3 regions of the Nonomuraea sp. NPDC050153 genome follow, and region 2 is predicted to be linked to each of the others. Evidence: riboswitches for the same ligand, from Rfam matches in the RefSeq annotation. Region 2 holds a riboswitch; each other region holds the start of a gene.

Region 1 (9,807 bases), on a different contig from region 2:
CCACCAGGCGGTCGACGGTGGCGGTGTCGAACACCGACTCCCACGCCCGCCGCTCCTCCCCGCTGCCGGCGGCGGGTCGGTCCTGGCGGTGTGCGCGGCGGGCGTTCGCCGTGGCCGGGGCGTCCACGGCCAGGCCGCCGTCCCGCTCCGCCAGCGCCACGCCGTACTCGCGCGCCGCCGCCTCGAAGGAGACCACGCCTCGCTCCACGTCCCGCAGGACCGCCTCCGGATCCCTGGTGTACGGGTCGCCGTAGCCGCCCGCACCCGAGGTCAGCAGCGTGACGACGTCGCCGGGCTCCAGCGGCAGCAGATCGATCTTGAAGTGCCTGCGCTCCCGAGGCGTGCCGGGATTGACGATCAGCTCGGTGGCCGCGCCGGGACCGCCGCCGAGCACGCCCCACGGGCGGAAGCACATCCGCTCCAGCCCCCGGGCCAGCAGCTTCGAGCCCTCCCCGCGCACCCGGAACGTCAGTTCCAGCCCGCATCCGCCGCGCCAGCGCCCGGCGCCTCCCGAGTCGGTACGCAGCCCGTACCTGAGGATCTCGACCCCGATCTCCGTCTCGACGGTCTCCACCGGGTTGTTGGACAGGTTGGAGATGCCGCTGTCGCGTCCGTCCACCCCGTCGGCGCCGTCGCGGGCCCCCGTACCGCCCACCATCGGCTCCAGGACCTGCACGTTCTGGCCGGCGCCGCGCTGCTCGGCGACGACCACGGGCACCACCAGCCCGCTGGAGGCCGCCGGCAGCACGTGCGGGGCGGCCAGCCCGAGCGCGCCGCCGATGGCGTCGTTGACGCGGTTGGCCGAGGCGTGCCGCACCCCCACGGCGGCCGGGTGCACGGGGTTGACCAGCGAGCCCTCGGGCGTGGTGACGGTGATCGGCGCGATGAGCCCCGCGTTGAGCGCGACGGCGGGGTCGAGGGTGCAGATGAGCGCGAGCACCCTGGTGGTGATCCAGGCGTGCGGCCGGCCCAGGGTCGCGATGTTGAACGCCGCGGCGACCTGCGGGTCCGTACCGGTGAAGTCGAGGTGCAAGTTGCCCGCGCGCAGCGTCGCGGTGACCGACAGGCGGACCGGGAGGTTGGAGACGGCGTCGTCGTCGAGGTAGTCGACGAAACGGTGGGTGCCGTCGCCGAGCGTGGCCAGGGCGGCGCGTGCCTTGCCCGCGGTGTACTCGACCAGGTCGCGCTGCGCGTCGAGCACGGCGGCCAGGCCGTGCTGGGCGACGACGCCGGCCAGCCGCTCCCGGCCGGTGCGCAGGGCCGCGCGCATGGCCCTGATGTCGCCCAGGTTCGCCTCGGGGGTGCGGCTGTTGGCCGTGATCAGCGCCTCGACGTCGCGGCTCGGCTCTCCGGCGCGCACCAGCTTGACCGGCGGGATCTGCAGGCCCTCCTGGAAGATCTCGTCGTTGACCGGCGACAGGCTGCTCGGCACCCGGCCGCCGATGTCCGAGCAGTGGATGAACGCCCAGCCGTACCCGACCAGCTCGCCCTCGTGGAAATACGGCTCGATGAGCTGGATGTCCGTCAGGTGGGTGGCCAGGCCGCCGGAGCGGTACGGGTCGTTGGTGATGATCACATCGCCGGGTTCCAGCGGGCCGGCGGCCCGCACGGCGGTCAGCACGTTCAGGCCGACGAAGCCGGAGACGCCGATGCCGCGCGGGTAGGCCACGAAGCCGCCGTCCAGGCCCGCGAAGGCGCAGCAGAAGTCGGCGGTCTCCTTGACGTACAGGGAGCGGCTGGTGCGCTGCAGGGTGAGGCACATCTCCTCGGTCATGGCGCTGAGCCGGTTGCCGACGATCTCCAGGGTCACGGGGTCCAGCCGCACGTTCAGGCCTTCCGACGGTGGTTCGGGGCGCCGGCGCCGTCCGGCCGGCGCAGGTGCAGGTTGCCGGCCTCGTCCACGTCCGCCGACCAGCCGGGCGGTACGACCACGGTGGTGTCGTCCTGCTCGACGATCGCCGGACCGTCGAACGCGTCTCCCACGCCCAGGGACTCGCGCAGGTGGACGTGGGCGTCGTGCCAGATGCCGGCCAGCAGCACCTGCCTGCCGCTCGCGGGACGGGGAGCGCCCGTGCCCGGGGGGACGGCGGCGGGCGGCAGCTCGGTCACCGGAGCGGCCACGCCGAGCCTGGCGGTGCCGAGCTCGATGGTCGCGTCCTGGTCGCGGAAGCCGTACAGGCGTTCGTGCTCGGCGTGGAACGCCTCGGAGACCGCCTCGACGTCGAGCCGGTCGGGGTCGAGGGCGACGCGGAGCTCGTACGCCTGGCCGGAGTACCGCAGGTCGGCCGCGAACGACAGCCGCCCCCCGGGCCGGCGCACCCCGGACGCCGCCGGTGGCGCTGCGGACCGGGGGGCGCCGTTCTGCTCGGCGAGCCACTCCCGGGCCTGGGCGGACAGCTCGGCGAGCACGCCCGCCAGGCGGGTGGCGCTCGCGGTCTCAAGGGGGCGGCGCAGGCTGCGGGCGAAGTCGCGGCGCAGGTCGGCGCCCGCGGCGCCCAGGGCGCAGAAGGTGGCGGCGGTCGGCGGGACCACGATGTGCGCGATCCCGACCTCCTCGGCGAGCATGGCGGCATGCGTGGGACCCGCGCCGCCGAACGGCACGAGCGCGAACCGCCGCGGGTCGAGCCCGCGCTGCGCCATGATCTTCTGAAGCTCGGTCGCCATCCCCGCCGTCGCCACCCGCAACGCCGACTCCGCCACCCGGTACGCGGCCACGTCGTCACTGCCGCCATCCGGCCCGGCCACGTCGCCGTTCGCGCGTTCCCGGTGCCCGTCCCCGGAGGCGAGGTGGGCGGCGATGCCCGACAGGGCCTTGAGCGAGGCGCCGGCGTCGAGCGGCATCCGGCCGCCGAGGAACGTGCGCGGGTCGATCAGCCCGGTCGCGAGGTAGCAGTCCGTCACGGTCGGCCGGTCGCCGCCCCTGCCGTACGCCGCCGGGCCGGGGTCGGCGCCCGCGCTGCCCGGCCCGACCTTGAGCACGCCCTGCCCGTCCACCCAGACGACCGACCCGCCCCCGGCGCCGATCGCGTGCACGGCCACGACCGGCACGATCAGGGGCAGCCCGCCCACCGTGGTGTGGGTGGCCAGCTCGGGCGACCCGTCCACGGACACGGCGATGTCGCTGCTGGTCCCGCCCATGTCGAACGTGACGATGGCCCCGGCGCCCAGCCGGGCGGCCGCGGCCACGCCGGCGGCCGGCCCCGACAGGACGGTCTCGACGGGCCGTTGCGCGGCGGAGCGCAGGCTCATCGAGCCGCCGTTGGACGCGCTGATGAAGATCGGCGCCGACACCCCGAGATCGCGCACCCGGCTCTCCAGACGGGCGAAGTAGTCGCGCATGAGCGGCTGGATGTAGGCGTTCATGCAGGCCACCAGGGCACGCTCGTATTCGCGTACCTCGGGCCACACGGTCGCCGAGGCCGTCACCGGCAACGCGGGCAGCCGCTCGCGCAGGCCCGCCGCGACGCCCTCCTCGAAGGCCGGGTCGGTGTAGCCGTGCAGGATCACGACCGCCGCCGCGTCGGCCCCGGTGGTCCGCAGGCGCGCGGCGACGCGGTCCAGCTCGGCGGCGTCCGGCTCGGTCACGCGCTCGCCGCGCGGGCCCAGGCGGGCTGGGATCTCGACGACGAGGTTCCGGGGGACGAGGGGCTCCTCCTTGCCCGCGTACAGGTCGAAGGAGGACGGCATGCGGCTGCGGCCGATCTCCAGGATGTCGCGGTAGCCCTCGGTCACGACCAGGGCGATGCGCGCGCCGCGCCGCTGGATGACGGCGTTCAGGCCGATCGTGGTGCCGTGGACGAGGCCCGTGACCTCGTCGGGCCGCAGGTCCGCGCGGGCGAGGAGGGCCGCCAGCCCGTCCGCGACGGCCAGGGACGGGTCGGCCGGCGTGCTCGGCTCCTTGTGGTGCACCACAAGGCCGCGTTCCGGTACGGCGGCCAAGAGGTCGGTGAACGTTCCCCCGACGTCGATGCCGATCCGCGCGCCTGCCGCGGTCACCGTACCCGTGCTTGTCACAGGGCTTGTCACAGGGTTCGTCACAGGGCCTCCGAGATGCGAGCGAATCGGTCCGCGACCACCATCACCACCACGCTGGCCGCCATGAGCAGCGTGGACACCGCGGCCATCGACGGGTCGAGCTGGTACTGCACGGCCGAGAAGATGCGCAGCGGCACCGTCGTGGTGTTGGCGCCCGCCACCAGGGCCGTGACGGCGACCTCGCCCAGCGACGTGACCGCGGCGAGGATCGCGCCGGCGAGGATGCCGGGCCGCAGCAGCGGCAGCGTCACCGTGAGGAACACCCGGACCCGCCCCGCGCCCAGGCTCAGGGCGGCCCGCTCCAGCGCCGGGTCGAGCTGCGCCGCGCTCACCATGACCGCCCGCACCACGAACGGCAGCGCCACCAGCGAATGCGCCAGCCACAGCCCGGTCACCGAATTGATGAGCCCGACGCCGTGGAAGTAGTAGAGCAGGCCGAGCGAGACGATGATCTCCGGGACCATCAGCGGGGACAGCGCGAATCCCCGCAGCAGCCGCCGCCCGGGGAACGACCCCTGCGTCAGCCCGTACGCCGCCAGGGTCCCGATGACCACGGTCGTCGGGACCACCAGGAGCACCAGCAGGCCGCTCAGCCGGAACGAGACCTGCCAGTCGGGCGAGCCGAGCACCTCGGCGTACCAGCGCAGCGACAGCCCCGACGGCGGGAACGCCATCGAGCCCGCCCGGTTGAACGAGCTCACCACCAGCACGACCAGCGGCGCGATCAGGAACAGGAACACCAGCGCCGCCAGGCCCGCGGCCACCAGCCGCACGATCCTGTCGTAGCCCCGCTCACCCATGAAGGCGCCTCTCCCAGATCCGGAACACGCTCGCCAGCAGCCCCGTGGACACGACGGTCAGCGCGAGCAGCGCGAAGCTCAGCGCCGCCGCCACCGGGTAGTCGAACACCGTCGTCACCTGGTCGTAGACCCGGATGCCGGTCAGCGGCTGGGTCACCCCGCCGACCAGGAGCGGCGTGATGTAGATGCCCATGGCCAGCGCGAAGACGATGAGGGCGCCGGTGACCGCGCCGGGCAGGCTGAGCGGGACCGTGACCCGCAGGAACGTCCTGATCGGCCCGGCCCCGAGCGTCTGCGAGGCCCGGTGCAGGTCGCGGTCCAGGCCGCCGAGCGCCGTCGTGAGCGGGATGATCGCGAACGGCAGCAGCACGTGCGTCACCGCGACCACGACGGCCGGGTAGCTGGTCAGCAGCTGGGCGGGCTGGTCCCGCAGCCCGGACGCGACGAGCGCCCGGTTGACGAGCCCGTTGCCGGACAGCAGCACGACCCAGCCGTAGGTGCGTACGACCACGCTGGTCAGCAGCGGCGAGATCACGATGACGAACAGCAGGGTCCGCGGCACGCCGGGGCGCCGCCGGGCCAGGAAGTACGCGGCCGGATACGCCAGCGCCACGCACAGCACCGCCACCAGGAGCGCGGTGGCCAGGGTCCGGAGCAGGGAGCCGTAGAAGTACGGGTCGGTGAACACCCGGGCGTACTGCTCGAAGGTGAATCCGGGCAGCGCCGCGTTGAAGGCGTCGACGGGGCTGAAGCTGAGCCGCAGCAGCCGTACGAGGGGGACCAGGAACAGGGCGGCCAGGAAGGCGACGAGCGGCAGGACGTATGGCAGGGCGTACGGCAGGCCCGCCCACCGGCGGGTCATCGCGCCTCCGTTTCCAGGAGGATGACGTCGGCGGGATCCCAGCTCGCGAACACGGACGTGCCCGCGCCGGGCGGGTCGCCGGCGCCCGCGCCGGTGTCGGCGACCTGGACGCTCAGGGTGCGCCCGCCGGCCAGCCGCACCTCCACGTGCCACGCGTCCCCGGCGAAAGCCCGATAGCCCACCGTCCCGGCCACCCCACCCGCGCCCGCATCGTCCGGGCCCGGGATGGTCAGGTGGATGCGTTCGGGGCGGACGGCGACGACGGCGCGGTCGCCCGGCCGCAGCGGCAGCGGGCCGCACCCGACGACGAGCCCGCCGGCGTCCAGCGCGCCCGAGGCGGTCACCGTGCCCTCCAGGACGTTCGCCGCGCCGATGAACTGCGCGACGAACCGGCTGGCCGGCCGCCGGTAGACCTCGTCAGGGGTGCCGAGCTGCTCGACCCGGCCGCCGTGCATGACGGCCACCCGGTCGGACAGCGCGAGCGCCTCCTCCTGATCGTGCGTGACGAAGACCATGGTGGTGCCGATGCGCCGCTGGAGGGCGCGCAGCTCCACCCGCATCTCCCTGCGCAGCTTGGCGTCCAGGTTGGACAGCGGCTCGTCCAGGAGCAGCACGGCGGGCCGGATGGCCAGGGCGCGGGCGAGGGCGACCCGCTGCTGCTGCCCGCCGGACAGCTGTCCGGGCCGCCGCCCGGCGTACCCCTCCAGGCCGACCAGGCTCAGCGCCTCCCGCACGCGCTCGTCCCGCGTGCGCCGGTCGAGCCGGCGGACGCGCAGCCCGTACGCCACGTTGGCGGCCACAGTCATGTGCGGGAAGAGCGCGTAGTTCTGGAACACCATGCCCAGGCCCCGCCGGTACGGGGGCCGCCCGGTCACGTCGGAGCCGTCGATCACGATCCGCCCGGCCGTGGGCCGGACGAAGCCCGCGACGCAGTTGAGCAGCGTCGTCTTGCCGCAGCCGCTGGGCCCGAGAATCGACAGGAACTCGCCCTTGCGGATCGACAGCCGGTCCACGTCGAGCACGCGCGCGCCGTCGTACCCGGCGGCGAGCCCGTCGATCTCGACGTGCCCGCCGCCTTCTTCCGCGGTCAGCCGAAGATCTGGTTCCACCGCTGCTGCCATTCGTTCAGCTTGGGGGTGGCGACCGCGTAGTCCACCCAGATGAACTTCTTGAAGACGTCGGGACCGTGCTTCACCTTCTGCTCGAACGGCTCGCTGTAGGAGATCGAGTCGTTGCCCGCGGCGTACCAGGTGCCCTCGGCGAACGGCTTCTGGTTCCGCGCGGCGGTCAGGTAGTCGAGGAACTTGTTCGCCAGGTCGCTCCGCTGCGTCCCGCCGGCGATGAAGTACGAGGTCAGCGCGCCCACGGGGCCGGACTTGGGGTAGGTGAAGCCGATCGGGGAGCCCGCCTGGGCCATGGCGAAGGCGCGGCCGTCCCAGAAGGGCATGATCCAGGCGTCGCCGTTCTCGATGACGGTGGCGGCGTTGCCCGCGTTGGCGGGGAAGGAGGACACGCAGCCCTTCAGCGTCGCGAGCTTGTCGAACGCCTTGTCCACGGCGGCCGGATCGGACAGCTTGCCGCCCTGGGAGGTGACCAGGGCGGAGAAGAACTCCAGGCCGGGGTTGTAGGTGAGCGGCGGCAGGGCGACGTGGCCGCAGTACTGCTTGTCGAAGATGTCCGCCCAGTCCGCGGGCGGCGTCTTGATCTTGTCGGTGCGGTAGAGGAGGCCGGTGGAGCCGGTGGTCAGCGGCACTCCGTACTGCTTGCCGTCGTACGCGGACTTGCCGGCGAGCACCGGGTCCAGCTCCTTGAAGTGCGCCAGCTTGTCGGTGGCCAGCGGCTGGAGCAGCCCGGCTGAGGCCGCGGGCAGCGACGCGTCCGGCGTGAAGGCGATGACGTCGAACGGTGGGTTCTTGCCGCCGGCCGCGCGCAGCTTGGTGAGCCATTCGGCGTTCGCGCCGTAGACGAGGTTCACCTTGGCGCCGGTGTCGCGTTCGAACGGCTCCACGAACGACTTCTTGAACAACTCTCCCCACGCTCCCGCGAACGCGGTCACCGTGAGCTCCTGCTTCGCTCCGCCCGAGGAGCCGCCGGTGCCGGAGGAACCGCCCGAGGAGCCGGCCGTGTCGACGCCGCCGCAGGCCGTGACCGCCAGCGCGAGCACCATGCCCAGTCCCGCGAGGCGAGTGAATCCGCCCTTCATCTTTCCCTTCCCATTTCGAGCAGCCGGCCAAGGGCGCATGGCAGCACGACTCGACATCCGCGCTTGCCGCCAGGAGCACCGTTCAGCTCGACGACCATGTCATCACCCGGGGCACCCCGCCGCGGTGGGAGGGTTGCCGTCCAGCAAGCCGGGGCTTCGCACTGGACTCGTGACATAAGCGACTATATCAGTAGGATTTACATAGATATGGCGCAGGGCGATGTTTAGTGGCCTTTGTCTCTTTTGTTCCGGTCTTCCTGGGGGTCGCGCGTCAGCGCGCGGTCGCGTCGGCGGGCTCCATGAAGACCACCGGGACCTGGTTGTCCTCGACCACGCGGCCCAGCAGCCGCCCGAGCGCGTCGCGCTCGCCGGGCTCCAGGCCCGAGGGGAGCTCGTCGATCCGCGCGCACGTCGCGGTGTAGAAGGCGTCGGCCAGCTCGGCGCCCCGCTCGGTGAGCGCCACGCGGACGGCGCGCCCGTCATGCGGGTCCGGCTCCCGCCGCACCAGGCCACGCTGGGCGCTGCGGTCGACCAGCTCGGTGAGGCTGGACTTGGCCAGGTGCAGGATCCCGCCCAGCTCCCGCATCCCGTACGGCTGCGCCATCAGCACGCACAGCAGCTGCCCCTGCTGCGCGGTGATCCCGTATTCGCGAGCCGACTCCGCGTAGACGGCGTTCACCAGGAAGGAGGCGCGCACCAGCCCGGCGACGACCCCCATGTGCCCATCCGCTGCCTTGGCCATGCCGCCGACCCTCTGATTGATTCGGAAAGCGAACGATCAGTCTAGCAATCCCGCGGCGCAGGGTGTCAGTCGTTGATCAGGGCGTTGATCAGGGCGTCGCCGAGGGCGATGCGCGCGTAGCATCCGATCATGGATCGGCCACCCCCGGCCAAGGCCGCATGACCAGCCGCCGGCGACCATCCTGGACTCACTCGGCGCGCCGTCCGACACGCAGGACGCTCAGATAACGGCGTGACGCCCGGTCGCCCATCCGCGTGCGGATGCGCTCGGCGACGGCGTCGAGCAGGGGCTCACGGACATCGCGGTCGAGCCTGCGATACAGCGACGTCGAACGAAGGTGATCGGCGAAGCCGTCCCCGTCGAACCATTGAACGGTCGGGTGCCAGCGCACGATCGTCGGGCCGAACAAGCCGCCGGGATCGTCGACCAGACCCCAGCCCACGTCGGTGGTGCGCACGTCGTCCTCCAGCGGCGGATGACCCCAACCAGGATTCCCGGGGCAGAAACGCTCGTGGAGATCGGCGGTCTCGGCGTACACCTCGGGCTCTCCCAGCCGGCGGACGACGACGTTGCCGAGCAGTGCCATCCAGCCTCCGGGACGGAGCACGTCGTGCGCCCGCCGCCAGCCGATCGACGGGTCGACCCAGTGCCACGAGGACGCGGCCACGAGGACGTCGAAGCGTCTGCCGCGGTCGTCCCACTCCTCAAACGTCGATCTCTCGACTGTGACGTTGCGGAAGCCGGCGAGCCGCCGGCGCGCGAGTGCGGCCATCTCCTCGCCCGGCTCGACCGCGGTCACCGAACATCCGAGCGCCGCCAGCGAGCGCGTCGCCTGACCGGTACCGCAGCCCACCTCCAGCACCGACGACCTTTCGTCCATCCCGGTGATGCCGCCAAGGTCCGCGAACAACTCGTCGGGGTATCCCGGCCGGACCCGGTCGTAGAGCTCCGGCACCTCGTTGAACACCCGACCGAGGTCACGTCGCTCCGGGCGCGTCTTCGGATCATCAGCCACGAGCGCAAAGGCTAGGAGACTCGTCCACGGGGACGCCACTGGTTAACGGCAACCGCCGACGTCACTGCGAGCAGCGGGCCACACGTCGATCACCCGGCCAACGATGCGAGCCGGGCCACGAGTCACCGGCAAAGGCGACCGCACCCGGCT
Region 2 (9,807 bases):
TCAGGTCGGGTGGGATCTCGGTGCCCAGGGTGCCGAAGAGCCACCACGACAGGCCCAGCGCGATGGCCATCCCGGTCGTGTGGAAGAGGAAGAGCGGCAGCGAGTACCGGTTGATGAACTCGTTCACCCGGCGCCAGCCCGGACGCTCCAGCACGCGCTCCATCGACGGCCGCAGCACCTCCACCAGCCCCACCTGGAACAGCAGCAGGGCGACGATCACGAACGTGGGCGGCGCCATGTTCGACCACTTGTCGCCGGGGACGCCCACCATCGACCCCGGGTAGATGCCCGAGTAGACCAGGCCGAACAGGGCGAACAGCCCCGTCCAGAGCACCGCGATGTCATAGCGCCTGGGCAGGATGACGATCCGGTCGTAGAAGAACCCGGCCTGGTGGGCGAGCCCCCAGATGAGGAGCATGTTGAGCCAGCCGACCCAGTCGACCCCGTACCGGAAGCGCACCACGTCCACCACCAGGGACGCGCCGCCGAGCCAGATCAGCGTCAGCACGTCGTAGCGGCGGTGCAGCCAGAGTGCCACGGGCAGCAGCGCGATCAGTACGAGGTAGACGCCGAGGAACCACAGCGGGCTGAGCACCAGCAGCACGACCCGCCACATCCAGTCCACCCGGAACGTGAACGTCACGACCGCCCCGATGGCGATCCACACTCCGGACAGGAAGAGGGCGGGTAAGGCCAGCGCGCGGATGCGCCGCCAGACGAACGAGCCGATGCCGGCGCCGCGCGCCCTGGCCCGCTCCCAGGACAGCAGGTGCACGTGGCCGCCGACGTAGAAGAACAGCGGCAGCACCTGCAGCAGCCAGGTCAGGATCCACAGCCCCGAGGTGAAGCCCAGCGGGCTGGTGGGCTCGGGGCCGCTCGGCTTCCACTCCAGGATGGTGAACGCCCAGTGCCAGACCACCACGACGCACAGGCTCAGGGCGCGGAGCCAGTCGACGTACTTGTCGCGCTCGGCTTTCACTTGTCGATGTCACCCACGACGAAGAACATCGAGCCGAGGATGGCCACCATGTCGGCGACCAGGTGGCCGGGGAGTATCTCCCGCAGCACCTGGACGTTGCTGTACGAGGCCGAGCGCAGCTTGAGCCGCCACGGGGTCTTGTCGCCCTTGGAGACCAGGTAGTAGCCGTTGATGCCGAGCGGGTTCTCGGTCCACGCGTACGTGTGGCCCTCCGGCACCTTGAGCACCTTCGGCAGGCGCTGGTTGATCGGCCCGGGAGGCAGCGAGCGCAGCCGCTCGACGCAGGCGTCGGCCAGGTCGAGCGAGATCTTGAGCTGGTCGAACAGCACCTCGAACCGGGACCGGCAGTCGCCGGCGTGCCGCGTGACGACCTTCACGGGCAGCTCGGAGTAGGCCAGGTACGGGTCGTCGCGGCGCAGGTCGAAGTCCACCCCGGAGGCCCTGGCGATGGGGCCGCTGACGCCGTACTGCGTGATCTGCTCGCGGGTGAGCACGCCGACGCCCTTGGTGCGGGCGATGAAGATCTCGTTGTGCAGGATGAGGTTCTCGATGTCGGGCACCCGGCGGCGGGTCTCCGCGACGGCCTCCGACACCCGGTCGAGCCAGCCGAGCGGCAGGTCCTCCTTGAGGCCCCCGACCCGGTTGAACATGTAGTGCATGCGACCGCCGGAGATCTCCTCCATGACGGCCTGGATGCGCTCGCGCTCGTTGAACGAGTAGAACAGCGGCGTGATCGCGCCCAGCTCCAGGGGATAGGAGCCGAGGAACATCAGGTGGTTGAGCACCCGGTTGAGCTCGGCCAGCAGCGTACGCGCCCACACGGCCCGGACCGGGGGCTCCATGCCGAGCAGGCGTTCGGCGGCGAGCACCACGCCCAGCTCGTTCGCGAACCCCGACAGCCAGTCGTGCCTGTTGGCCAGCATGATGATCTGACGGTAGTCGCGGACCTCGAACAGCTTCTCCGCGCCCCTGTGCATGTAGCCGATGATCGGCTCGGCGGCGGTGATGCGTTCGCCGTCGAGCGTCAGCCGGAGTCTGAGCACACCGTGGGTCGACGGGTGCTGCGGGCCGATGTTGAGGATCATGTCCTCGGTGGCCAGCTCTTTCGCACCCGCGCCGATTCCGACCACACGTTCCGTCATATGGCAATGCTGCCACCGCCCCGGTTGATGATCCAGGGTGGGGCCGGGTCAAGGAATGGCATGGAAACGCATCCCTAACTCGGACACGGGGAGGAATACCAGGAACGGGGGGAGATAACACCATGAAGAAAGTTGTGTTTGATGTCGCTGCCCTGATCGCCCGGGTGGTGACCGGCGTGATCTTCTTGGCGCACGGCTTGCAGAAGTGGGAAGGCGGCCTCGGGGCCACGGGGCAGGCGTTCAAGGGGATGGGGATCCCGATGCCCGAGCTCGCCGCGGCGTTCGCGTCCGTCGTCGAGACCGTCGGCGGCCTTTTCCTGATCCTGGGCCTGCTGGTGCGCCTGGTGGGGTTCCTGTTGCTGGTCAACATGCTGGGCGCCATCATGTACGTGCACGCGGGGCACGGAGTGCTGTCCACCACCGGCGGCTGGGAGCTGCCCGGCGCGCTCGGGGCACTGGCCCTGCTGTTCCTGGCGCTCGGGGGCGGTCGGATCGGGATCGACGGCATTTTCGCCGCGATGTTCCGCCGGCGCTCGGAACGCCTGGACGCCGAGGAGGAGCGCGCCGCACAGGTACGGCGTCCGGAGCCGTCGAACGTCACGACCAGGACCACCAGGCCCGCGCCGACCGTGGAGCAGGCCGAGGCGCCACGGGTGCCCAGGCAGTCGGCCGAGCACCACGCCGGCGGGATCAACGACGACGACATGAGGGACATCGACGCCCTGGTCTCCGACGAGCCGCCGCCGCACCGCAAGCCGCCGAACCGCTCCGACGCGGTCTGACGGCTCGCCCACCGGCTCCTCAGCGGCTCGCTCGCCGGCCTCGCTCGCCGGCCTCGCTCAGCGCCTCGCTTGTCGGCTCGCTCAGCGGCTCGCGAGGTCTCGCACTGCCGCGACCAGCCGGTCCACGTGCTCCTGCGTGCTGCCGATGCCGATCGAGGCCCGCACCGCGGAGGCGGTGCCGTCCTCGCACCCCCCGGCGTGCTCATGGTCGCGCCCGCTTCGGCCTTCGCTCTCTCCGGCCGAGCTCCTGCGCTCCGGCTCGCCGAGCAGGTGCCGGACGAACGGGTGCGCGCAGAACTTGCCGTCGCGCACCCCGATGCCGTACTCGCTGGACAGCGTCTCGGCCACCTCGCGGGCCGAGTAGCCGTCCACGGTGAACGACACGATGCCGACCCGCGGGTGGTCGTCCCCCCACAGCGACAGCTCCCGCACGCCCTCGATCGCGGCCAGCCCCGAGCGCAGGCGCGCGATCAGCCGCTCCTCCTCGCGCACGAGCGCGGTCCAGCCGGTGGCCGTGAGCGCGTCGCAGGCGGCGGCCAGGGCGATGGCGCCCAGCACGTTCGGGGTGCCCGCCTCGTGCCGCGGCTCAGGGTCGTCGTGCCACTCGGTGTCGTCGCCCACGGACCGCACCGCGCCGCCGCCCTTGAGGTACGGCTCGCCCGCCGCGAGCCAGTCCCGACGCCCGACCAGCACGCCCGCGCCGAACGGCGCGTACAGCTTGTGCCCGGAGAAGGCCACGTAGTCCAGGTCGAGCGCGGTCAGGTTCAGCCGCCGGTGCGGTACGAGCTGGGCGGCGTCCACCAGGATGCGGGCGCCGTGCCGGTGCGCGACGTGGGCCAGGGCGGCGATGGGCCAGAGCTCGCCGGTGACGTTCGAGGCGGCGGTGACCACGAGCAGCTTGGGCCCCTCGATGCCGGCCAGCGCTTCGTCGGCGGCGCGGACGGCCTCGCCGGGGAAGGCGGGCGGCGCCAGCCGTACGGACTTCTGCCAGGGCAGGAGGGAGGCGTGGTGCTCGGTGTCGAAGACCACGGTGGTCGTGTCGGCGGGCAGGCAGCGGGACAGGAGGTTGGTGGCGTCGGTCGTGTTGCGGGTGAAGATCACGGCGTCGTCCGTGCGGGCCCCGACGAACGCCCGCACCGTGTGGCGGGCCTGCTCGTAGCGGGCGGTGGTGAGCTGGGAGGCGTAGCCCGCGCCGCGGTGGACGCTGGAGTAGGCCGGGAGCGCGGCGGTGACGGCGGCGCTGACCGGCTCCAGACAGGGGGCGCTGGCGGCGTAGTCGAGGTTGGCGTAGCCGACGAGCCGGCCGCCCTTGACCGGCACCTCGAGATCGGCCCCGAGCACGGCGGGGATCGGCCGGCTCGTGACGGCGGGAGCCTCTTCGGCGGCGGCGTGAGCGGGGACGGAGCTGAAGATCGTCAGGGTGGACATGGCACATCTCCCTCAGGGCCATCGGACCCCTGGAAGCAGCCATGGAGCCCGCGCTTGCCCGCCACGCCTCGTGACGGACCAGGTCTTCACCCGGGGCACCCCGCCGCGGACGCGAGGGTTGCCGGCCAGCTAGCCGGGGCTTGTCGCTGGCACTCATGACCTACGGCGGAGACTATAACCCAATCCCCTCCATCGATCGCAAGTCCGCGAACTTCTTCGGGGTCCGGCTCGTTGCTACCGGAAACCCCGCTCGTATGTCATGGAGGTGCGCAGATGTTGGACTGGGTGACCGACCCGCAGATCTGGATCGGTTTCTTCACCCTTGTCGCCCTGGAGATCGTGCTGGGGATCGACAACATCATCTTCATCTCCATCCTGGCCGGGAGGCTACCTCCCGAACAACGGGACAGGGCCCGGGTGCTGGGGCTGGGCGCGGCCCTGATCACCCGGCTGCTCCTGCTGCTCGCCCTGTCGTGGGTGGTGCAGCTCACCGAGCCGCTGTTCGCCGTCTTCGGTCACGAAATATCAGGACGCGACCTGATCCTGCTGCTCGGCGGCCTGTTCCTGCTGGGCAAGAGCGTCACCGAGATCGGCCACAGCATGGACGGCCCCGTCGGCAAGGACGGCAAGAAGGCCGCGGCCGCCTCCTTCGCCTCCGTGATCGTCCAGATCATGGTGCTGGACATCGTGTTCTCGCTCGACTCCGTCATCACCGCCGTCGGCATGGTCGACACGCTCGGCGTGATGATCGCGGCGGTCGTGGTGGCGGTGCTGGTGATGCTGTTCGCCTCGGGGCCGATCAGCAGGTTCGTGGACCGGCACCCGAGCATCAAGATGCTGGCGCTGGCGTTCCTGGTGCTGATCGGCGTGGTGCTCATCGCCGAGGGCTTCGGCCAGCACATCCCCAAGGGCTACATCTACTTCGCGATGGCGTTCTCGCTCGTCGTCGAGCTGCTGAACATCCGGGCGCGGAGCAAGCGGGCGGTGCCGCAGGAGGATCCCACTCCATAAGATGAAATAGTGCGCTTTGACCCTTGGGATCCGGATTTCGTGGCTCGCCCGTACCGCGTGTACGACGAGCTGAGGCGCGAGGCGCCGGTGAGCTACTTCGAGCCGACGGACCAGTGGCTGATCTCACGTCACGCCGACGTGAACGCCCTGCTCAGGGACCGCCGCCTGGGGCGGTCCTACCTCCACGTGGCCACCCACGAGGAGTTCGGCAGGCCGCCGGAGCCGGAGTTCCACGAGCCGTTCTGGCGCGTGATCAGGGCGGGCATGCTCGACGTGGAGCCGCCGGTGCACACCAGGCTGCGCCGGCTGGTCTCCAGGGCGTTCACGCCGCGCATGGTCGAGTCGCTGCGCCCCCGGGTGCGCGCCATCGCCGAGGGCCTGGTGGACGCGTTCGTGGAGAAGGGCGGCGGCGACCTCCTCGCCGAGGTCGCCGAGCCGCTCCCGGTGACGGTGATCGCGGAGATGCTCGGCATCCCCCACGCCGACCGCCACCTGCTGCGCCCCTGGTCGGCGGACATCTGCGGCATGTACGAGCTCAACCCGAGCCCTGAGGCCCAGCACACGGCGGTGCGGGCGGCGTCCGAGTTCGCCGGCTACCTCAAGACCCTGGCCGCGGAGCGCCGCCGGGCTCCGGGCGACGACCTGATCAGCGCGCTGGCGCAGATCGACGAGCTGACCGAGGACGAGCTGGTCGGCACGTGCGTGCTGCTGCTCAACGCCGGCCACGAGGCCACCGTGAACGTCACGGGCAACGGCTGGTGGGCCCTGTTCAGGAACCCCTCCGAGCTGGCCCGGCTGCGCGCGGACCGCTCGCTGCTGCCCACGGCCGTCGAGGAGGTCATGCGCTGGGACACGCCGCTGCAGATGTTCGAGCGCTGGGTGCTGGAGGACATCGAGGTCCATGGCGTCGAGATCCCGCGCGGGTCGGAGGTGGCGCTGCTGTTCGGCTCGGCCAACCGCGATCCGGCGGTGTTCGAGGACCCGGACCGGCTCGACGTGGGGCGGGCCGACAATCCGCACATCTCGTTCGGAGCCGGGATCCACTTCTGCCTGGGCGCGCCGCTGGCCCGCATCGAGCTCATGGAGTCGTACGGCGCGCTCCTGGACCGGGCGGCCAAGCTCGAACTGCGGCAGGAGCCGAGCTGGAAGCCCGGCTTCATCATCCGGGGGCTGCGGTCGCTGGAGGTCACCGCCGCTGGCTGAGCCAGCCGAAGCCGCCGAGCCCCGCCGGATCGATCAGCTCACCCTCCTCCGACGCCCTGGCCAGTGCCCGGATGTAACCACGCGGATCGGTGCGGGCCCGGTCGATGGGGGGCCGGGTGCCGGTGATCCCCAGAGCCCTCAGCGCGTCACGCTGTGTGGACAAGGTTGTGGATATCGCGCCGGCCCCGCGACCGGCCTCGGCGCACGCGTCAAGAGCGACATGAGCGGTGATATCGCAGGTCCCATCGGGGATCGGGGCAACGACCGCGCCGTCGCGGTAACCGGTCAACGTGCCACAGAGCGGCCGGTTATCCACAAGGTGTGCATAATCAACGGCAATCGCTCGGCCCCTCGTGAGGCGCCCCAGGACGGAGGCCCACGCCTCGTCGCGAGGGCGGCCGATCTCCGCTCGGGAGCCCACCCGGGTCAGCGGCCACCACCGGTCGAGCCAGGCGCGGTCGTCCGGCTCCGGCGGGTCGCCGAGGCGCTCCTCGCCCGTGCGGATGTTCACCATGATGAGGCGCGGCCCGGCCGCGGTCTGCTCCGCCACGTCGAGCGGCACGTTGTCGAGCCACTCGTTGGCGATGGCCAGGCCCGTGATGCCGGTGGGCACGCTCCGCCGCCAGGCGACCCGCTCGGGCAGGCCCTCCGGACGGGGGGAGAGGTCGACGGCGGTGACGCGGAGCCGGTCGCGCAGCGCCGGCTCGGCGGCCGCCAGCACCTGCGTGACCAGCGTGCCCTCGCCCGCGCCGATGTCGACCAGGTCGAGCACGTCGGGACCGCCGAGCTCGGCGTCCACCTTCGACAGCAGCGCCAGCACCGCGCCGGCGAACGCCGGGGAGGCGCTGACCGAGGTCCGGAAGTGGCCTGAGGGGCGTTCGCGAAGGTAGAAGCCGTCCTCGCCGTACAGCGCGCGTTCCGTTGCGGCACGCCAGGTGAGCCACATGCTCAGGACTATCTCATGACTTTCGAGTGACACGCATCGTCATCATTTGGCTACTCATTGTCGCCGACTTGAGGTACGTTTACAGAATGTCACCGAGTGGTCGCGTTGCGCCAACCCCCAATTGGCACAACGGATCGCTTCCGAGCAAGCACCGGCGGCCCAGGCCGCCAAACCGAGAGGAGCCCTCGTGCTGAAGAAGGTCATTGCCGTCACAGGAGCCGTCGCCATGCTGTCGCTCGCGGCCCCGGCGCACGCCGACACGACCAGCGGCAACGGCAGCGTGCTCGGCGGCAACCAGCTGCACCTTCCCATCGCGATCCCGATCAACGTCTGTGGCAACGCCATCGCCGTCATCGGCGCCGCGTTCGCCGGCTGCAAGGGCGGCGCCAACGCCTACGTGCCGAGCCACCACTGAAAGAGGAAAGAGTCCGGGCCGGCACTCGTCCGGCCCGGGCTCGGATCCCGGCTGGTCGGTCGGCGAGCGGCCAACCGGTCGCACCTCCAAGAGGTCACATCCCGCGGGCGTCGGGTCCTGGATGAGGGGACTCGGCGCCCGCTGCCATGCGATGAAACCCCTCTCCTCATCTCTTCCGACAGGGGGTGCACTTTTTGTATCCCCTTGTCGCTTTTGTCGTTAACTCAACGGGTGGCAAAACCGCGGTCACGTGGGAGCCCCCGGGCAAGTCGCGGACCGTACCCTACGGTCCGCCACTCGGAGGGGCCGTTACGCTGGTCGGCAGTGCCACAACAGAAGCCTGCTCGTCGGACCGCGATCCCGCGTGTCGTGCCTGGTTGAGGCCGGGGCGACGGTCCGCCCCGCAGGTTTCTCCTCAGCAGGTCAGGGGTGTGACGTCATGGACGCAGGGGATCGCCCGGCACGGCTGACTGTCGGCGTACTCGGGGCGGGCAAGGTCGGCTCGGCCCTGGGCGCCGCACTGGCTCAGGCGGGGCACCGGATCGCGGCCGCGAGCGGTGTGTCGGACAACTCACAGCGATGGGCGGCCGACCGGCTGGGGGTCAAGCCGTCCAGGCCCGACGAGGTGGTCGCGGCGGCCCAGCTCATCCTGCTCACGGTGCCCGACGACGCGCTGCCCGACCTCGTCAACGGGCTGGCCACGACAGGGGCCGACCTCCAGGGCAAGCTGCTGGTGCACACCAGCGGGGCCTACGGGCTGTCCGTGCTCGAACCGGCGGCCAGGGCCGGCGCGCTGCCGCTCGCGCTGCACCCGGTGATGACCTTCACGGGCCGGGACGACGACCTCAACAAGCTCACCGGCATCTCGTACGGCGTGACCGCCCCCGACATGCTGCGGCCGATCGCCGAGGCGCTCGTGATCGAGATGGGCGGCGAGCCGGTCTGGATCGCCGACGCCGACCGCGCGCTCTATCACGCGGCGCTGGCCGGGGCCGCCAACCACATGGTCACGCTCATCGCCGAGTCCCAGGAACTGCTGGGGCGCATCGGCGTGGAGCACCCGGGGCGGATGCTGGGCCCGCTGCTCGGCGCGGCGCTCGACAACGTGCTGCGGCTGGGCATCGCCGGGCTGACCGGCCCGGTCGTCCGCGGCGACGCCGGCACCGTGCGCAAGCACGTGGACGCGCTGATCCTGGCGGCGCCCGAGGCGGCCGACGCCTACATCGCGCTGGCCCGGCTCACGGCCGACCGCGCGCTGGCCGCCGGACTGCTCAAACCGGAGGAGGCGGAGCGGCTGCTCGATGCGCTGGGGGGCAATATATGGACCTGACAACGCGATTAAGGGGCGCTTTTTATGGAGCTGATCGTCGCCAGGGGTCGGGAAGATCTGGTCAAGGCGCGGCGCGCTGGTGAGGTGGCTCTGGTGCCCACCATGGGCGCGTTGCACGAGGGGCACAGGTCGCTGATCAGGCAGGCCCGCGCCCGTGCCGATCAGGTCGTGGTCAGCATCTTCGTCAACCCCCTCCAATTCGGTCCAAGCGAGGATTTTTCCCGCTATCCCCGTACGTTCGACGCCGACCTGGACGTGTGCCGGGCCGAGGGCGTGGGCGTCGTCTTCCATCCGGACGCGGGGGAGATGTACGCGTCCGACCGCCAGGTGAGCGTCTCCGCGGGCCACATGGGCTCGATCGTCGAGGGCGCCTTCCGTCCCGGCCACTTCGACGGCGTGCTGACGGTCGTGCTCAAGCTGTTCAACCTGGTCCAGCCCGACCTGGCGGTCTTCGGCCAGAAGGACGCCCAGCAACTCGCCCTCATCCGCCGCATGGTCGCCGACCTCGACCTGCCCATCGAGATCCTGGGGTCGCCGACCGTACGCGAGCCCGACGGCCTGGCCCTGTCGA
Region 3 (9,807 bases), on a different contig from region 2:
GCGGCTGGGGGACGCCCGAGTGCGACGCCTTCTACGTCTTCGGCCCCAAGTACATCAAGATCGGCGCCGAGGGGTTCGGCCCGTACACCGGCAAGAACCCCTTCTACACGGCCAGCGACGTGCAGCCGTGCCCGTCCAACCGCAAGTGGGGCGAGCACATCGGCCCGACGGTCACCAGGGGCCTGCGCCAGGTCGGGGCGGGGCACAAGGCCGCCTACAACGCGTGGAAGTCGACCTGCGTCAGCTACTCCGGTGCGAAGGTCCTGGCCCGCTTCACGCAGCGCGAGTGGTATCTGCCGAAGAGCAAGATCCTCGTCGTGGACCAGTGGAACACGCCGGGGCTGTCCGACACGCTGGAGAACGCCGACTGGAACTGACCGCGCTCAGATCTCGTCCAGCGCGTCGAGCTGGGCCGCGAGCCACTTCTGCGGCGGCAGGGCGGTGGCCGCCGCGTGCAGCTTGTCGCGCCGCATGCGGCGCTCGTCCTCCGGCATGACGAGCGCGGCGTGCAGCGCGGCGGCCGTGCCGCTGATGTCGTACGGATTCACCACGAGCGCGTGCGGGCCCAGCTCGGCCGCCGCCCCCGCCTCGCGCGAGAGCACGAGCGCGCACCTCGTGGACAGGATCGGGCCCTCCTTGGCGACCAGGTTCATCCCGTCGCGGATGGGGTTGACCAGCAGCACGTCGGCCATCCGGTACGCGGCCAGCGAACGCGGGTAGTCGTCGTTGACGTTGAGGATCAGCGGGTCCCAGTCCTCGGTGCCGTACTCGTCCTCGATCTCCTGCGCGCAGCGCAGCACCGACGCGGTGTATTCGCGGTATTCGGGAAGGTCGTGCCTGCTCGGGTACGCGAACGCCAGATGCACCACCTTGCCGTGCCACTCGGGATGGGCGGCCAGGAACTCGCGGTAGGCCACCAGGCCGCGCACGATGTTCTTCGACAGCTCGGTGCGGTCGATGCGGACGATCAGCCGGCGGTCGCCCACCTGCTCCCTGAGCGCGATCATGTGCGACTCGACGTCGGGCTCGACGGCGCGCTCCCACAGCGCGTCGCCGTCGACGCCGAGGCTGTGCACGCCGATGCGGGTGGTCCTGCCCTCATGGGTGACGCTGCGCCCCACGCGGTCGACCTCCGCGCCGAGCAGCGCCTCGCAGCAGTCCATGAACGCCAGCGCCCACCTGTCGGCCAGGAACCCGGCGTGATCGGCGCCCAGGATGCCTTCCAGGACCTCGCCGACCACCTCGTCGGGCAGCAGCGAGAAGTATTCGGGCGGCGCCCACGGGGTGTGGCTGAAGTGCGCGATGCGCAGGTCCGGCCGCTCGGCGCGGAGCATGGCCGGGGTCAGCGTCAGGTGGTAGTCCTGCACCATGACGCGGGCGCCGTGGCCGGCCTCCTCGGCCAGCGCCAGCGCGAACGCGCCGTTGTAGTCGCGGTAGGACTCCCACTCGCGCTCGAACCTCGTGCCGAAGTTCGGCGAGTTGGGGATGTCGTAGAGCAGGTGGTTGACGAACCACAGGGTGGAGTTGGCCACGGCGTTGTAGGCGCGGTGGAAGGTCGCGGGCGGGATGTCGAGCATGCGCAGCGGGCCCGTGTCGTATCCGGCGTGGTCGATCCGGCCGCCGGGCACCAGGCGCACGGCGCTGCGGTCGCCGTCGGACAGCGCCGCGCACACCCACAGCACGCGGTCCTTCCTGGCCACCTCGGACAGCGCCGAGACCAGGCCGCCGCCACCGCGTTTCATGGTCAGCTCACCGTCGTCCGAGACGGTAAAAGAAACGGGTCCTCTGTTGGAGGCCACCAGGACGCTGTTCATCTACGCTCCCTTCGCCCATAGGATCCCAGCTATGGCGCTAGATGAGCTAACCGAGGAACTCGCCCGCTCGGCCGCCGGAGGAGATCATCGCGCACTTGGCGAGCTCCTGGCGCGGATCGAGCCCGATGTGATGCGGCACTGCGCCCGGATCCTCCCCTATCACCAGGACGCCGAGGAAGCCTCCCAGGACACGTTGCTGGCCGTGGCGCGCAACATCGGCCGGTTCGAGGGCCGGGCGCGGTTCAGCACGTGGCTGCACATCGTGACGGCCAACTGCGCGCGCACCACGTACAGGTCGCTCAAACGGCGGGCGGCCGAGCAGACCTCCGACGAGTTGCCCACGCAGAAGCCCGACGTGGCGCGGGTGAGCGTGATCGCGGGCTCGCGGCTCGACCTGCTCGACGCGATGGAGGCGCTGGAGGCCGACAAGCCCGACCTGGCGCAGGCGCTGGTGCTGCGCGACATCGTCCAGCTCGACTACAACGAGGTGGCCGAGCAGCTCGGCATCCCGCTCGGCACCGCCAAGTCGCGCATCCATCAGGCCCGCAAATACGTGCAGGGAGTGCTGGGTGATGATTATCGCTGAGACGCCGCGTCCCGCATCCTGAGACAGGTGGCCATCCCGGCCTCATGGGCGGGTAGAGTCCATTTCAACAACTGCATATTGCTCATCCAGAGGGGTGGAGGGACCGGCCCTGCGAAGCCCCGGCAACCCTCCCGGCTTGAGACTCGCGACCTGGCGAGGCCGACCGGGACAAGGTGCCAATTCCGGTCTGCGGTCAAGGTGGCCGCGGGCGAAGATGAGGGAAGGCCTCGCTTCATGTCGCTCGACTTTGGTCCTGCTGTCGGTCTGTCCTGCCGTGAGTGCGGCACGCGTTACCCGCTCGGTCCGAGCTTCGCGTGTCTGGAGTGTTTCGGGCCGCTCGAAGCGGCCTATTCCTTCGGCGAGGTGACCCGTGCCGACATCGAGTCGGGTCCCGCCAACATCTGGCGTTACCGGTCGTTGCTCCCGGTGCCGGTTGACGTCGCCAGTAAGCCCAATATGAACCCCGGTTGGACCAAACTGGTCAAGGCCGGAAACCTCGGGCGCGCGCTGGGCCTCAAGTCTCTGTACGTGAAGGACGACTCGGGCAACCCCACCCATTCCTTCAAGGACCGGGTCGTCGCCATCGCCGTCGAGGCGGCGCGTAACTTCGGCTTCCACACCCTTTCCTGCTCCTCCACGGGCAACCTCGCGGGCGCGGTCACCGCGGCGGCGGCGCGCGCCGGGCTCGAGGCGTGCGTGTTCATCCCCGCCAACCTCGAAGCTGCCAAGATCGCCATGGCTCGCGTGTTCGGCGGCAAGCTGATCGGGATCGACGGCACCTATGACGAGGTCAACCGGTTCTGCTCCGAGCTGATCGGCGACCCGCTGGGCGACAAGTGGGGGTTCGTCAACGTCAACCTGCGGCCCTACTACGCCGAGGGCTCCAAGACGCTCGCGTACGAGATCGCCGAGCAGCTCGGGTGGCGGTTGCCCGAGCAGATCGTCATCCCCATCGCCTCCGGCTCGCAGCTCACGAAGATCGACAAGGGCTTCCGCGAGCTGGTGAAGCTGGGGCTGGTCGAGGACACGCCGTACAAGGTCTTCGGGGCGCAGGCGGCCGGGTGCTCGCCGGTCTCCACCGCGTACAAGGCGGGGCACGACGTCGTACAGCCGGTCAAGCCCGACACCATCGCCAAGTCGCTGGCCATCGGCAACCCGGCCGACGGGCCGTACGTGCTCGACATCGCCCGGCGCACCGGCGGGGCCGTCGAGGACGTCACGGACGCCGAGATCGTGGCCGCGATCAAGCTCCTGGCCTCGACGGAGGGCGTCTTCGCCGAGACCGCGGGCGGGGTGACCGTGGGCGTGCTGAAGAAGCTCGTTGAGAGCGGGCGGCTCGACCCCGAGGCCGAGACCGTGGTCCTCAACACCGGCGACGGCCTCAAGACGCTCGACGCGATCAGCGACGACGCCCAGCCCACGGCCGTGATCCGGCCCTCCCTCGACGCGTTCCGCGCGGCTGTCTGACAACCAGGAAAGGCAAGTTAAACCATGAGCGTTTCGGTGCGGATTCCCACCATTCTGCGCACCTACACCGGGGGCAACGCCGAAGTCAGTGGCGAGGGCGCGACTCTTCGTGACGTCCTCACCCAGCTCGACTCCGACTACCCGGGGATCGGCGCGAGAATTCTGGATGAATCGGGCAAGATTCGTCGTTTTGTCAACGTTTACGTTGGGGAAGAGGACGTCCGTTTCGCCGACGGGCTGGACACTCCGGCACCTGAGGGCACTCAGATCTCAATCATCCCGGCCGTAGCCGGCGGCTGAGTGCCATAGATCACACCTGAGAAGGCGCCCCTAGTGGGCGCCTTCTCCATTTCCAGGCCAAATGAAACGTTGAACCGCCTTCGATGCGAAGAAATGCGTCGTTTGCAGATTGACTCTGTTGCCAAACCCCGTGCCACAGGTATGGTCGAGGGCGATCGTCTGGCTGATTTTCCGTTAAGTCGGGCGATAACGGGTCTCGCGGAGGAATGGGTGAGATCTGAAAGTCCAGTAAGAGGAGTCGGAAGTGGCGCAGGGCACCGTCAAGTGGTTCAACGCGGACAAGGGCTACGGCTTCATCGCGGTAGACGGTGGTAAGGATGTATTCGTCCATTACTCAGCGATCATGATGGACGGGTACCGATCTCTCGAACAGGGGCAGCGCGTCGAGTTCGAGATCACGCAGGGCCAGAAGGGACCTCAAGCGGAGTCCGTCCGCGCGGTCTGATACACCCCCCTGGTATGCACCGGCGGGGATCGCACGGCAACGCAGTCCGGGCGAACCCGCCACCTTTCTCTCGTCGACTCGATCACGGCGAGCCGCGTTGAGGCGGCTCGTCGTGGGTACGGATCCCGCTACCTGCGGTGGCCTGGACGCGGCTCTTCGCAGGTACGGGGTCCCGCCGCCACCGCCGACGGACGGCCGGGCACGGCCCGCCACGCAAGCCGATACGGGGAGGAAAGCCCCGGTAGGAGGCTTCTCGCTTGCACTCGGCAGGGTAGAGTGCTAAACAGTTCGTTGGCACTCTGTGCAGCAGAGTGCCAATACTCGGATCGGGACGATGGGGTCTGCCGCAGGAGATGCTGACCCATGCCGTCGCGGGCGTCGGCTCGGTCCACGACAAGCCACCCTGCATCTGGGAGGTCTAGCCTTATGGCAGCCAAGATGATCGCGTTTGACGAGGACGCCCGGCGCGGTCTCGAGCGCGGTATGAACCAGCTCGCCGACGCCGTCAAGGTGACCTTGGGGCCCAAGGGCCGTAACGTCGTGCTGGAGAAGAAGTGGGGCGCCCCCACGATCACCAACGACGGTGTCTCCATCGCCAAGGAGATCGAGCTCGAGGACCCGTGGGAGAAGATCGGCGCCGAGCTGGTCAAGGAAGTCGCCAAGAAGACGGACGACGTCGCCGGCGACGGCACCACGACCGCCACCGTGCTCGCCCAGGCGCTGGTGCGCGAGGGTCTGCGTAACGTCGCCGCGGGCGCCAACCCGATGGGCCTGAAGAAGGGCATCGAGGCCGCGGTCGAGCGCGTCAGCGAGGAGCTCTCCAAGCTGGCCAAGGACGTGGAGACCAAGGAGCAGATCGCCTCCACCGCCTCCATCTCCGCCGCCGACCCCGAGATCGGCTCGCTCATCGCCGAGGCGATGGACAAGGTCGGCAAGGAAGGCGTCATCACCGTCGAGGAGAGCAACACCTTCGGCCTGGAGCTTGAGCTCACCGAGGGCATGCGCTTCGACAAGGGCATGACGTCGATGTACTTCGTCACCGACTCGGACCGCATGGAGGCCGTGCTCGAGGACCCGTACATCCTGATCGTCAACAGCAAGGTCTCCGCCAACAAGGACCTGCTGCCGCTGCTCGACAAGGTCGTTCAGTCCGGCAAGCCGCTGTTGATCATCGCCGAGGACATCGAGGGCGAGGCCCTGGCGACCCTGGTCGTCAACAAGATCCGCGGCCTGTTCCGCTCCGTGGCCGTCAAGGCCCCGGGCTTCGGCGACCGCCGCAAGGCGATGCTCAACGACATCGCCATCCTGACCGGTGGCCAGGTCGTCGCCGAGGAGGTCGGTCTCAAGCTCGAGAACGCCACCCTCGACCTGCTCGGCCGCGCCCGCAAGGTCGTGGTGACCAAGGACGAGACGACGATCGTCGACGGCGCCGGTGACGCCGAGCAGATCTCCGGCCGGGTCAACGAGATCCGCGCCGAGATCGACCGCACCGACTCCGACTACGACCGCGAGAAGCTCCAGGAGCGTCTGGCCAAGCTGGCCGGCGGCGTGGCCGTCATCAAGGCGGGCGCGGCGACCGAGGTCGAGCTGAAGGAGCGCAAGCACCGCATCGAGGACGCCGTGCGCAACGCCAAGGCGGCCGTCGAGGAGGGCATCGTGCCCGGCGGTGGTGTGGCGCTGCTGCAGGCCGGTGCCAAGGCGTTCGACAAGCTGGAGCTGTCGGGCGACGAGGCGACGGGCGCGGCGATCGTGCGCAAGGCGCTGGAGGAGCCGCTGAAGCAGATCGCGGTCAACGCCGGCCTTGAGGGCGGCGTCGTGGTGGAGCGGGTTCGCAACCTCACCCCGGGTGAGGGCCTGAACGCCGCTTCCGGCGAGTACGTCAACATGTTCGAGGCGGGCATCCTCGACCCGGCCAAGGTGACGCGCTCGGCGCTGCAGAACGCCGCCTCCATCGCGGCGCTCTTCCTGACGACCGAGGCCGTCATCGCGGAGAAGCCCGAGAAGACCCCTGCCGCTCCGGCCATGCCGGGCGGCGGCGACATGGACTTCTAGGTCTTTTCTTCGCCGTTCATACGAAGAGCGGCCCGGTTTTCCGGGCCGCTCTTCTTTTCGTTTCTCAGCCATTACGTTTCATAATTGATCCGCTACTCCGGGTGAGGAAGGGTGGTGATCACAGACCTCAACGAAGGAGTAGAGGATGTTTTCCCGCAGCAAGCGTATTTTCGGCATCGCCATTCTGAGCGTGGCCGCGGCCACCGCCGTCGCCGTGCCCGCCCACGCGAACGCGCCTCTCACCAACGCCATCGCCGGTGAGCTTCCGGTCCAGCTCCTGAGCAAGGTGCGGGCGCCGCTCTGTCTGCCCATGGGCGCGCTGGCCGGCCAGACCAAGCTGAATATCCCGCTCGTCGACTCGCTGCTGCCGCAGCTCGAGGGAAGCTGCTAGGGCCTAGGGCTCAGCCGGCGCTTGTCGCGCTTCATGGTCTCTCGGACGCCCCGCCCTTCCACGGCGGGGCGTCTCCCTTTTCCCGGCGGGCCCGCCGCGCCTTCTGGTGGGCCCCGCCGCACCTTTTGTCGGGCCTGGCCCGTCGGGCCCGGTACACCTTCTGCTGCTTTTGCCGGGCCCGGCGCACCGCCCCCTGGAGGGCGGTGCGGCCGCGGGCGCGGTCAGGTGCTGTAGGTCGGGACGATGTGGCCGCGGGCCAGGGTGTTGGCGGTGATGTTGAAGCCCACCACCGCCGGGCTGGCGTCGCTGTGCACGCCCAGCTTGTCGACCCCCAGGGCGTGCACCGTGAAGACGTAGCGGTGCGGGGCGCCGGGGGGCGGGGCGGCGCCGCCGAACTCCTTGGTGCCGTAGTCGTTGCGGGCGTGAACGGCCCCCGCGGGCAGGCCCTTGAACTCCGGGCCGGTGCCCGCGCCCGCCGGCAGCTCGGTCACCGAGGCCGGCAGGTCGAACAGCACCCAGTGCCAGAAGCCGCTGCCCGTGGGGGCGTCGGGGTCGTAACAGGTGACGGCATAGCCGCGGGTCTCGGCGGGCGCGCCGGACCAGCGGAGGTGCGGCGAGCGGTTGCCGCCCGTCATGCCCCAGTCGTTGAAGACGTGGAGGTCGTTCAGCCGCTCGCCGTCCTGGATGTCGTCGCTCTCGACCACGAGCGCGGGAACCGACGGCAGGTGTTCATGTGGAAGCGGTGCTGGCACGGCATCCTCCTAGGTTGAGAGCTCCTTGCTCAGCCATCCTAGAAGCGGTCGTGCCCGCCGACGATCAGCCGCCGGGTCCCGCCGGTTCAGGTCGTCAGCTCGGCCGGCAGCGGCTTGTCGTGCAGCACCGTCAGGGACGTCACCGCACGGGTCAGCACCACGTACAGCCTGGCCAGGCCCCTGGGTTCGGCCGCGACGATGTCCGCGGGCTCCACGACGACGACGTGGTCGTACTCCAGACCTTTGGCCAGGGTCGCGGGGACGATCAGCAGGCGGTGCTCCTCGGCCGAGTCGGGATCGAGCACGGCGTGGGGGAGGCCGGCCAGCGCGCGGGAGACGTCGGCGATCAGGGCGTCGGGGACGATGACGCCGATGGAGCCCTCCTTGGTGAGGGCTTCGGCGGCGGCCTCGGCGACCGAGCCGCCGGGGCGCACGGCGAGCGAGCCGAGGCCGGGGCGCAAAGAGCGCGGCGCGGCCAGCTCGGGGGCGATGGAGGGGAGCAGCCGGGCGGCGTAGTCGAGGACCTCGCGCGGCACGCGGAAGCCGAGTGTCAGCTCCGTCACCTCGCCCTCGCGCTGGCCCAGGTGCTGGAGCACCGACTCCCACGAGCTGGTCGACCATGGAGTCGTGCCCTGGGCCAGGTCGCCCAGAACGGTGGCGGAGCCGTTGCGGCAGCGGCGGCCGAGCGCACGCAGCTGCATCTCGGAGAGGTCCTGGGCCTCGTCCACCACGAGGTGGCCGAGGGACGGGGTGCGCTCCATCAGGTCGCGGAGCTCGTCCAGGAGCGCGGCGTCCGCGGCGGACCATTTCGCGGACTTCCAGCCCCGGTACGGCTTCCGCCAGATAAGCATTTCTTGCTCATCAGGCGACAAATCGGATTTTGCGGCCTTTGATAGGAATTCTGGGTCGGAAAGGAGGCGGTAAAGGACTTGCTCCGGCGTTAGTTTGGGCCAGACCGTATCCACGAGCTGTTTCACCGGTTTCGACCGGGCCACGGCGTCCTGCACCCGGTCGTCGGGCGATTCGCCGCGCTGCTCCATTCGTACCAGCACCATGTGGGCCAGCCGCTGCGCGAGCGCCGCCCGGCCCGGGTTGTAGCGCGTGGTGCCGCGCAAGGAGGCCACGATCTCGCGTACCTCGTAGTCCGCCACCCGGAAGCGGTAGGCGCCCTTGGTGAACACCACGCCGTCCTCGGGTTTGACGATGTGCAGCCAGAGCGCGCGTTCGAGCACCGCCGCCATCCTGGCGTCGCCCTTCACCGCCGCCACCATCGGCTCCTCCGCGGTGGCGTACTCGCCGAGCAGCCCCGCCACCGTGGTCTGGTCGACCTTGACCTCGCCGAGCGCGGGGAGCACCGAGGAGATGTACGACAGGAATGCCCGGTTCGGGCCGACGATCATCACGCCCGACCTGGCGAGCCGCTCGCGGTGGGTGAACAGGAGGTACGCCGCCCGGTGCAGGCCCACGGCGGTCTTCCCGGTGCCGGGGGCACCCTGCACGCACACCGTCTGGGCCAGGGTGGAGCGGACGATCTCGTCCTGGTCCGGCTGGATGGTGGCGACGATGTCGCGCATCGGGCCGGTGCGGGGGCGCTCGATCTCGTCGGTGAGGATCTTCGACGGGCCGATCTCGCTGCCCTCGCCCAGCGGTTCGTCCTCGAACGCGGTCAGCGCGCCACCGTGGTACCCGAAGCGGCGCCGCCGTACGACTCCCATGGGTTCGGCGGGGCTGGCTTGGTAGAACGCCCGCGACACAGGGGCGCGCCAGTCGATGACCAGGGGCTTGCTGCCGCCGTCGTGCACGTGGCGGCGGCCGACGTAGATCGTGCCGGGGAGGTCGTCTCCCGCCCCCCGGTCGAGGCGGCCGAAGAACAGCGGGGTGTCGGGATGGTCGGCCAGCGCGGCCACGCGCTGGTCGAGGAGGGACTGGAGGATCTGCTGCGACACCCAGTCACCCGCCGCGTCCGCGGACAGCGACTGGGCATGTGCGCGCATCGCCTT

What was found. Region 2 has a riboswitch for S-adenosylmethionine ahead of ACIBQ1_RS25745 (aminotransferase class V-fold PLP-dependent enzyme). Riboswitches for the same ligand answer to the same signal wherever they lie in the genome.
Region 1: another riboswitch for S-adenosylmethionine. It lies ahead of ACIBQ1_RS20975 (PotD/PotF family extracellular solute-binding protein); the one in region 2 lies ahead of ACIBQ1_RS25745 (aminotransferase class V-fold PLP-dependent enzyme).
Region 3: another riboswitch for S-adenosylmethionine. It lies ahead of thrC (threonine synthase); the one in region 2 lies ahead of ACIBQ1_RS25745 (aminotransferase class V-fold PLP-dependent enzyme).

Annotation. Positions count from the first base shown of each region.
Region 1 is NZ_JBITJQ010000007.1:365,389-375,195, forward strand. It holds gene ACIBQ1_RS20950 (hydantoinase B/oxoprolinase family protein) at 1-1,825, opposite strand, end outside; gene ACIBQ1_RS20955 (hydantoinase/oxoprolinase family protein) at 1,828-3,996, opposite strand; gene ACIBQ1_RS20960 (ABC transporter permease) at 4,035-4,835, opposite strand; gene ACIBQ1_RS20965 (ABC transporter permease) at 4,828-5,697, opposite strand; gene ACIBQ1_RS20970 (ABC transporter ATP-binding protein) at 5,694-6,806, opposite strand; gene ACIBQ1_RS20975 (PotD/PotF family extracellular solute-binding protein) at 6,785-7,900, opposite strand; SAM riboswitch class IV at 7,955-8,075, opposite strand; gene ACIBQ1_RS20980 (MarR family winged helix-turn-helix transcriptional regulator) at 8,172-8,642, opposite strand; gene ACIBQ1_RS20985 (class I SAM-dependent methyltransferase) at 8,830-9,657, opposite strand.
Region 2 is NZ_JBITJQ010000010.1:225,125-234,931, reverse strand. It holds gene ACIBQ1_RS25760 (acyltransferase) at 1-979, opposite strand, end outside; gene ACIBQ1_RS25755 (NADH-quinone oxidoreductase subunit D) at 976-2,121, opposite strand; gene ACIBQ1_RS25750 (DoxX family protein) at 2,244-2,903, shown strand; gene ACIBQ1_RS25745 (aminotransferase class V-fold PLP-dependent enzyme) at 2,985-4,331, opposite strand; SAM riboswitch class IV at 4,377-4,492, opposite strand; gene ACIBQ1_RS25740 (TerC family protein) at 4,605-5,342, shown strand; gene ACIBQ1_RS25735 (cytochrome P450) at 5,352-6,545, shown strand; gene ACIBQ1_RS25730 (SAM-dependent methyltransferase) at 6,529-7,491, opposite strand; gene ACIBQ1_RS25725 (chaplin family protein) at 7,679-7,906, shown strand; gene ACIBQ1_RS25720 (Rossmann-like and DUF2520 domain-containing protein) at 8,346-9,236, shown strand; gene panC (pantoate--beta-alanine ligase) at 9,261-9,807, shown strand, end outside.
Region 3 is NZ_JBITJQ010000040.1:27,556-37,362, forward strand. It holds gene ACIBQ1_RS52870 (hypothetical protein) at 1-377, shown strand, start outside; gene ACIBQ1_RS52875 (trehalose-6-phosphate synthase) at 384-1,814, opposite strand; gene ACIBQ1_RS52880 (RNA polymerase sigma factor) at 1,846-2,400, shown strand; SAM riboswitch class I at 2,480-2,621, shown strand; gene thrC (threonine synthase) at 2,635-3,867, shown strand; gene ACIBQ1_RS52890 (MoaD/ThiS family protein) at 3,892-4,167, shown strand; gene ACIBQ1_RS52895 (cold-shock protein) at 4,412-4,612, shown strand; gene groL (chaperonin GroEL) at 5,039-6,664, shown strand; gene ACIBQ1_RS52905 (hypothetical protein) at 6,810-7,055, shown strand; gene ACIBQ1_RS52910 (YbhB/YbcL family Raf kinase inhibitor-like protein) at 7,277-7,807, opposite strand; gene ACIBQ1_RS52915 (HelD family protein) at 7,894-9,807, opposite strand, start outside.